DNA from 2 places in the Nocardioides sp. P5_C9_2 genome. Region 2 is predicted to be linked to the other one. Evidence: predicted binding sites of a transcription regulator. Region 2 holds the regulator's gene; the other holds the start of a gene.
The links. Region 2 encodes LexA, which represses DNA repair genes until DNA is damaged. Its sites were predicted from a motif close to TCGAACANNTGTTCGA; they were not measured.
Positions count from the first base shown of each region.

Region 1: the regulator LexA is predicted to act here: its motif matches at 2,951-2,966, upstream of ACXJKL_RS03395 (DUF222 domain-containing protein).

Region 1 is NZ_JBFUMD010000035.1:7,819-12,477, forward strand. Features, by position in the region: gene ACXJKL_RS03385 (Bax inhibitor-1/YccA family protein) at 1-198, opposite strand, end outside; gene ACXJKL_RS03390 (calcium-binding protein) at 291-1,583, opposite strand; gene ACXJKL_RS03395 (DUF222 domain-containing protein) at 1,637-2,881, opposite strand; gene sigK (ECF RNA polymerase sigma factor SigK) at 3,333-3,920, opposite strand; gene ACXJKL_RS03405 (MarR family winged helix-turn-helix transcriptional regulator) at 4,022-4,492, shown strand; gene ACXJKL_RS03410 ((2Fe-2S)-binding protein) at 4,602-4,659, shown strand, end outside.
Region 2 is NZ_JBFUMD010000005.1:21,158-25,449, reverse strand. Features, by position in the region: gene ACXJKL_RS00660 (LysM peptidoglycan-binding domain-containing protein) at 223-609, opposite strand; gene lexA (transcriptional repressor LexA) at 905-1,630, shown strand; gene ACXJKL_RS00650 (phosphatase PAP2 family protein) at 1,722-2,549, shown strand; gene ACXJKL_RS00645 (ATP-dependent DNA helicase) at 2,561-4,292, opposite strand, start outside.

The sequences.
Region 1 (4,659 bases), on a different contig from region 2:
CCCGCCGTCGACCTCCGGGGTGGTCGGCGTGCCGGTGCCCCACTGGGACGGGTCGGTCGCGCCGTACGAGGACGTCTGCGTCTGGCCGTAGCCGGGGTGGGACTGGCCACCGCCGGCGTAGGTCTGGTTGCCGTAGGCGTTGGAGCCCGTGCCGTTGAACTCTTCGGACCGGGCAAAGATCGGGTTGTTGCTCTTCATGGTCTCTCCTTGGAGGCCTGACTGGGTACACCCACCTTACTCAGGTGCACGACTGTACGAACGTGCGAGAACCCGCCTGTGTTCCCGCTGGATCACTCGCATCCGTGCACGACCTCGGCCCGGCAGCGGTCGGTCCCGCGGTGCCCGCGGACCCGGTCGCGGCCCGCACCGCCGAGCAGCACGTCGTCGGCGTACGAGCCCTCGATGCGGTCGTCGCCCCCGCGTCCCTTGGCGGTGTACGCCGCTCCGGACCGCACGCGGTCGTCCCCAGGCGTGCCGAGGTAGGTCCATCGTCCCGGCGCGCCGGGCATCGTGACCCGCTCCACCGAGTCGACGGCGACGCGGGTGCGGCTCCCGGCCGGGGTGCCCGCGCGGAAGGAGCCGCGGGCATGGTCGAAGACGCCCCACGCGGGACTGCGCGGGGAGCCGTGACGCAGCACGGAGACGGAGATCTCGTCGGTACCGTCGCCGCCGGACACGGTGTGACGCCCCGGGGACAGGTAGAGCTCGAGCACGTCGGCGTCGGGCCCGCCGTCGACGGTGGTCGCGCCGCGCTCCTTGCGGAGGTGGTCGCGTCCCGGCCCGCCGATCAGCACGTCGGCGCCGCCGGTCGAGTCGAGGGAGTCATCGCCGGCACCGCCGTCGAAGACGTCGTCGGCCGGCTCACCCGGCGGCGGCGAGTACTCGTCCCAGGCGTTGAGGACCAGGTCGTCGCCGCCCCGGGCCTCGATCCGGTCGCCACCACCGTTGCCGATGAGCTGGTCGGCGTCGTCGGTGCCGAGGAGGTGGTCGGCGTACGGCGATCCCAGCAGCTCGACGACGTACCCGATCGTGGGCTGGGGCTGCGCGACGACCAGCGTGTCCGTCCCCTGGCCGGTCGCCGTCCCGGCGACGAGGTCGACGGTCACGCCCGCGCCGGAGCCGCCGTAGTCGAGGGTGTCGGGCGGGTTCCACCCGTCGGCGCGCAGCACCGTGTTGACGCCCAGGTCGACCAGGTCGTCGCCCGGACCCGGGACCAGCACGTCGCCGGCGGGCTCGGGCCCGCTCTCGAACACGTTGAGCCGGCCGTTGGTGCCGCCGAACAGGCGGTCGTCGCCCTCGCCGCCGGTGATCTCGTCGGGGCCGGCATCGCCGCAGACGAGGTCCGCGCCCGCGCCGCCGTCGATGACGTCGCGGCCACCGAGGCCGGCGATGACGTCGTCACCGGGCGTGCCGGTCAACGTGTCGGCGCCCTCCGTCCCCACGATCGTGGGGATCCGTCCGTCGCACGTCGGCCCGGCCGCGGCGACGGGCTGGACGGCGGCCAGCGCCGCGCCCACCAGGACGAGCGGCGCCAGGACGAGCGCGGCCTGGGCGCGTGGTGACAGGAGTGCTCGATGTCCCATGGTTCCCCCTCCATGCATCAGCCACCCACGATAGGACCCGGCGCCGACCGGGCCTACGGCCGTCGGTGGAAGCGGAGGTCKCCGTCGGGGAGTCGGTCGTGGAGGTAGCGGTCGTCGTGGGCGCGGTGGTGATGGTGGGAGCAGAGGAGGACGCCGTCGGCGAGGTCGGTCTTSCCGCCCTGGGACCAGGGGGTCAGGTGGTGGGCTTCGCACCAGGCGGCGGGGATGTCGCAGCCTTCGGCGCGGCAGCCGCCGTCACGCAGGCCCATGGCCCTGCGCTGGGCGGCCTGATACAGGCGTTGGGAGCGGCCGAGGTCGAGGATCTCGGACGTGCCGCCGAGGACGGCGGGGATGATCTTCGCGGTGCACGCCAGCCGGCGGGCGTCGGCGGCGGTGATCCGGTCACCGGTGCTGGTGGTCGCGACCCCGAGACCACGCATCAGCGCGTCGAAGTCCATCGTCACCACCACGGTGGTCGCGGTCCCGCCGTGGACGGGCAGCTTCGTCGGGTCGAGGTGCTCGAGCAGTGAGCAGAAYGCATGGCCGAGGCGGGTGGAGTAGGGCACGGACGAGGACGCGTCGGCCCCGCCGGTGCCGCCCCCAGTCCCGTCTGCCTTGCGGGGRTTGGTCCAGGCGTGGAGGTAGGTCATCAACCGYCCGGCGGTGGCGTCGGGGACCCGGATCCGGATGGTGGTGGTCCCGTCGCCGTGGGAGCGGGTGGTGAGGCTGGTGGTCTTGCGGGCGYGGCGKTCCTCGTCCTCGAGTCGCTTGCGTTCCTGGTCCTCACCSACCTCGGGKGCGAMGACGTCGAGGATCCGACTGCCCAGAACCCGTAGCTCGTGCGGGGTGAAGGTGGCGGCGTGCTCGACGAGCACCCGCTCGGCGGTAGCGACGGTGTCGGCCGGGGTCTTGTCGGGAAGGTCGTCCAACGCCCGAGCGATCACGTCGGCCTGCGCGGTCGACACCTCCCCGGACCCGAAACCTTCGGCCAGCAACGACCAGCGGTGCTCCAGCGACTGCGCCAACGTCAGGTCCCGACGCGCCGGCCGCCGGTCGGCCCGCACGGTCCGCCCGAACCACGCCGCCACATCCCGATCACCGGCCTCCTCGGCGACATCCTCAGACACCGCCATCAACCGCAACCGGACCGACGTCACCCGCGACTCGAGTCGCGCCAGCTCGACCAGCGCCTCGGCCTTCTCGGCGGGTGCGAGGTAGAGGAGCTCGACGCCGGCGACCTTGTCCAGGGCCGCTGAGATCGCCTCGACGGCGTCCTGGACCAGGTGTCCACTCGTCATCCCTGCCCCCCGCTGATCGGCCGTGAGGCCGGTCCTCCGAGCGGGTCCGGCATCTGAGGACCACGCTAGTCGAACAGGTGTTCGAGTGACATCCTCACAATGGGGGATCCTCACTGTCATCTCTCAAGACATCGGTGACAGTTCTGCATCAGGACATGGGTGACACTCCTGGCGGTCTTGGTGGTGACACAGGTCTGCCGTCGACCACCAGCGAAATCCCCGGAGGGTCCGGCTCTCGTACTCGCTCAGGGCGGCCCGGGAAGGATCGAAGTTCGGACGTGCTGGCTACCGATCCTCGCTGACGGTGCCCACATCGGCACGACAGTTCGGGCGTCAACGGCTGCGTTGGCGACCATGTCCTCACGGAGGTGGGCCGGCGGCGTACGCCGGAGATCGGGTCAGGAAGTGCCCGCTCAGCGCGCTGAGCGCGCAAGGAAGTGCCCGCTCGCGACTACGCGGGCTCGGCGACCGGGACGACGAGCAGGTCGCGGAGCCGGGTGAGGCCGTCGCGGATGCGGGTCTTGGTGGTCCCCAGTGGCGCGCTCATCAGCTGCGAGACCTCGGTGTGCGTGCGGGAGCCGTAGTAGGCGAGCTCGATCGCCTCGCGCTGGACCGGGGTGAGGGACGCCAAGGCCTCCCGGACCACCCTGGCCCGCTCGTGGGCGTGCGCCACGGCGAAGGTGTCGTCCGCCTCGCGCTCGGTGCTCCGGTCGTCCCACGCCGTCTCGCGTCGGCGCCCGGCCTCGCTCGAGCGCACCCGGTCGACGGCCCGGCGGTGCGCGACGGTCATCGTCCAGGCCAGCGCGCTGCCGCGGGCGGGGTCGTAGCGCGAGCCGCTCCGCCAGACCTCCAGCAGGACCTCCTGGGTGACCTCCTCGGCCTGGTGCGGGTCGCGCAGGACGCGCAGGACGAACCCGTGCACGCGTGGCGCCACGGCGTCGTACAGCTCGGCGAAGGCCTCGGCGTCGCCGTCACCGACGGCGACCAGCACCAGGTCGAGCGGGGTCGCTCCGGCGGAGGGGTGGGTCGTGCGGGGCATGGGGGTCCTCGGGGTCCTCGGGTCGACAGGAGGGCCGACGAATACCTTGCGCACAAGGGGATTGGGGACAAGGTAGCGCACGTCGTGCGAAGATGGGCGCCATGGCCGACACCGACACCCCGGCACTCGCCCCGGCCCTCACTCCGGCCCTCACTCCGGCTTTGTCGGAGCAGCTGTGCTTCGACCTGTACGCCGCGTCGCGAGCCGTCACCGCGGCGTACCGCCCGGTGCTCTCGGGGCTGGGTCTCACGTATCCGCAGTACCTCGTGCTGATCGTGCTGTGGGAGGAGGGGAGCAGCACCGTCCGGCACCTGTCCGACGCGTTGCGCCTCGACCACGGCACCCTGACCCCGCTCCTGCGGCGGATGGAGCTGGCCGGCCTCGTCGCTCGTCGCCGCGACCACGCCGACGAGCGGTTCGTCGTCGTCTCGCTGACGGACAAGGGTGACTCCCTGCGCCGGCACGCCACGCAGATCCACTGCGACATGAAGGCCGCCCTCGGTCTCGACGAGGCCGAGTTCACCTCGTTGCAGGCGACGCTGCGGCTGCTCACCGACCGCGTCAGCGACTGACGGCGGGCCTCACGCCGCCACGGCGCGGCCGCTCCAACCATTCGCCAACCCCGCGCACCTAGCGTGACGGGCATCACAGCCCCGTCACCTACGTGAAGGCAGGACCTCGATGGCCAGGATCGAACTCACCGTCGACGGAGGCAAGGTCTCCGACGACGTCGAGCCCC
Region 2 (4,292 bases):
CGCCGGGTGGACCAGCCGGGCCGCCATCCAGGCTGACCCCGGTCAGCACGGCACCAGACCTCCGCTGGAACCTGAGTCACCCGGTGACTCAGGTCGCAGCGCACGGCCGAACCGACCCACGGGGCCCCCGAAATGCCGCAAGGAGCGGGCCCGATGGGCCCGCTCCTTGTCTTCCCCGGTCCCGCCAGCCGGGGTCGAGTCGGCTGGCGGAAAACTGGAAGGTCAGTCGTTGCTGACCGGCACGCGGAGCTTCTGCCCCGCGGAGATGGCGACGGTGTCGAGGGCGTTGAGCCGCTCGATCTCGCGCATGGTGGTGCGGACGTCGCCGCCGTCGGTGAGCTCGGAGGCGATGCTCCACAGGCTCTGCCCGGGCTCGACCATCACGATCTCGGTGGCGGGCGCCTGCCCGGCCTCGTCGGTGCCGACGGCGACCGAGCCGAGGAAGAAGCCCGCGAGCAGCACGAGGGCAAGCGCCGCCACGAGGACGACGAGCCGGCCGCGACGCGTCAGCCGCACGGACGACTGCCGAGCGCCGGAGGGCGAGACGGTCCGGGCGGTCCGGGCGGCGCGGGTCGGGGCAAAGGCGGGAGAGAAGGTGGCGGTGCTCATGGTGGCCTCCAGGGGAAGAGTCAGCCGATAGGTGGTGTCGATCGCTTGTGTTCTGGTGCCGTGTCTAGAGGGAGCCACCGACAACGAGGTGAATCGCTCAGACGTTCGATCGAGCACGTGTTCGAGAGTAGAGCGTGTGTTCGAACGACGCAAGGGGGTGGGCGAACATTTGTTCGAGGGGCTGAGGGCCACGCAGAGCTCGACACGCGGTTCGAACAAATGTTTGAAGTCGGGTCCGCGACAGGACTACGGTTGGGCCACGCAATGAGACGGGCCCAGCAGCAGGAGGAAACGGATGGCCAGCAAGGACCGCAGCGGCAAGGTCGTCGAGATGCCCGACGGGCCGCCGGACGCGACCGGACTGACCCCGCGCCAGCAGCGCGTCCTGGCGACCATCAAGGATGCCATCGAGACCCGGGGCTACCCGCCCAGCATGCGTGAGATCGGTGCCGCGGTCGGGCTCACCAGCTCCTCGAGCGTCGCGCACCAGCTCAAGGTGCTGGAGGAGAAGGGCTTCCTCAAGCGCGACCCCAACCGGCCGCGCGCGATCGAGGTCTTCCTCCCCGAGGTGATGGCCGCCCGTCGCTCCCTCTCCAGCGCGGACGAGTCGAGCATCGACGAGACCGACATCGGCAACACCGCTCCTCCCGCGACGTACGTCCCGATGGTCGGTCGCATCGCGGCCGGCGGACCGATCCTGGCGGAGGAGCAGATCCAGGAGGTCTTCCCGCTTCCCAAGTCGCTGGTCGGCGAGGGCACCCTCTTCCTGCTCGAGGTCTCCGGCGACTCGATGATCGACGCTGCCATCTGCGACGGCGACTACGTGGTCATCCGCCAGGAGCAGACGGCCGCCAACGGCGACGTCGTGGCCGCGATGATCGACGGCGAGGCGACGGTCAAGACGTTCCAGCGCAAGGACGGCCACGTGTGGCTGCTCCCCCACAACGACGCCTACGACCCGATCGACGGCACCCACGCCACGATCCTCGGCAAGGTGACCGCGGTCCTGCGCCGCATGTGACGGCGCCTCGGGGCTTCCTCCATACCTCAGTCGGGGGAAGGACCGGGAAATACCTGATGCAATCGGGCGCCCGGCGACGTTCACTGGTCGAGTGACTTCTCTCGCCGCGGCCGCCACAGCCAGGACGACGGTCGCTGTCTCACCGAAGCCCCGGGACGGACTGCGCGAGCTGGGCGTCCTCGCCCTGGTCTACGTCGGCTACGCCCTCAGCCGGGTGCTGGCCGACGACACTCTGGCTCCGGCCCTGACCCGCGCCCTGCGGATCCTCGATGTCGAACGCGCCCTGCACCTCGACCTCGAGGGCGCCCTCAACGGCTGGTTCCTCGAGCACGACGTGGTCGGGGTGGCCGCGTCCTTCTACTACGCCGGCGCCCACTACGTGCTCACCCTCCTCGTCGTGGTCTGGCTGTTCCACCGGCACCGGGAGGCGTACGCACCCGCGCGGCTCGCCCTGGTCGGCAGCACCGCCGTGGCCCTGGTCGCCTACCTCGCGATGCCGACCGCACCCCCGAGGATGCTCGCCGGATGGACCGACCTGCTGGCCGTGCACTCGGCGGCGGGCTGGTGGGGCGGCGAGGCGTCCYCCCCCCAGGGACTGGGCTGGCTGACCAACCAGCTCGCGGCGTTCCCGAGCATGCACGCCGGCTGGGCGCTGTGGGTGGCGCTCGCGGTGAGTCACGTCGTACGACGCCGCTGGGTCGCCGCCCTCGCCTGGACGCACGCGATCCTCACCGCCGTCGTCGTGGTGGGGACCGGCAACCACTGGACGCTCGACGTGGTGGCCGGCTGGGCCGTCGTGCTCATCGCCTGGCGGACCGTCGGCCCTCCCGCGGCGGATGACTCGCCCGGGGGCTGTGCGCCACCCACGTCCACGCGACCAGGATGGTGGCTCGGTCACCGCTCCCCGGGAGACGCCTGACGGAGCCGACCTCAGCCGGCCGCGAGCCGTGCGAGGGCCTTGCGGACGAGGGCCGGGTCGGTGGTGGTCCACATCGGCGGCAGCGAGGCCTTGAGGAACCCACCGTAGCGGGCGGTCGCCAGGCGGGGATCCAGCACCGCGACCACGCCGCGGTCGGTGGTGGTCCGGATCAGCCGGCCCGCCCCCTGGGCCAGGAGGAGGGCGGCGTGGGTGGCGGCCACCTGCATGAAGCCGTTGCCACCCGCCTTGTCGGCCGCCCGCTGCCGCGCCGACATCAGCGGGTCGTCGGGGCGGGGGAAGGGGATCCGGTCGATGAGGACGAGCTGGCAGGTGTCCCCAGGGACGTCGAGGCCCTGCCACAGCGACAGGGTGCCGAAGAGGATGGTGTGCGGGTCCTCGACGAACTGCTTGGCCAGCTCGGGGAGCTGGGCGTCCCCCTGCGCCAGGGTCGTCAGGTGCGGCAGCTTCTCCCGGACGTGCTCGGCCGCCGCCTCCGCGGCCCGCCGCGAGGAGAAGAGCCCCAGCGTGCGGCCGTCGGCGGCGTCCACCAGCTCGCAGATCTCGTCGAGCTGGGACTTGACCAGACCGTCGCGGCCGGGCGGCGGGAGGTGGCGGGCGACGTACAGGATGGCCTGCTGGCCGTAGTCGAACGGCGAACCGACGTCGATGCCCCGCCACGGCAGGACCCCGTCGGGGGCGTCCTCGGAGTCCGAGGACACTGTCACGACCCGCTCGGTGGGCTTGAGGCCGATCGAGCTGGCCACGGCGTTGAAGTCGCCACCCAGCATCAGGGTGGCGCTGGTGAAGACCACCGTCTTGTCGGACAGCAGCTTGTCGCGCATCTGGCCCCACACCTGCAGCGGCGCGACGTGCAGGCGCGCCGGGATGCGGGTGGACGCCTGCGGCGGCGGCTCGCTCAGCCACAGGACGTCGGACTCGAGATCGGCGGCCATCCGCTCCGCGTTGGCGAAGACGTCCTGCACCATCCCCTTGGCCTGGGCGCGCCCGGGGTCGGCGTCGCCGTCGCCGGGCGTCTCGCGGGGGTACGCCGAGAGGCAGGTCCGCGCCGCGTCACGCACCAGCGCCAGGGCGGAGCCGAGCTGCTCGGGCATCCGCTCGATCCGGCCGGCCATGGTGGCCTCGAAGGCGTCCGAGAGCGCGTCGGCGGCCTCCGCCAACGCGTCGGCCGAGTCGTCCTCGACGATCCGCTGGGAGCGGCGGGCCGCGCGCTCGACGTCGCCCACCGCCAGCTCGTCGGTGGCCGCCTGGGTGACCCGCGCGGTGAGCTCGTGGGCCTCGTCGATGACCACGGCGTCGTACTCCGGGATCATCGGCACGCCCTCGATCGCGTCGATGGCCAGCAGGGAGTGGTTGGTGACGATGAGGTGGGAGCGCTGCGCCTTCTCCCGGGCCAGCTCGGCGAAGCACTCCTGGCCGAACGGGCACTTTGCCGCGCCCAGGCACTCACGGTGGTTGACGCTCACCTGACGCCACTCGCGGTCGGTGTGCCGCGGGGCGTTGTCGCGCTCGCCGGTGCCGCCGTCCTCGGCCTCCTGCTCCGCCCAGCCGCGAAGCTCGAGGATCTTCTCGGCCATCGACCCGACGGGGACGTCGACCAGGGCCCCCTGGTCGTCGGGCACACCCTCGCGGATGCGGTGCAGGCAGGCGTAGTTGGACCGGCCCTTGAGCACGGCGTACGACGTGTCGACCTTGCTCCCCCCGCTCGCACCGGCCACGGCCTCG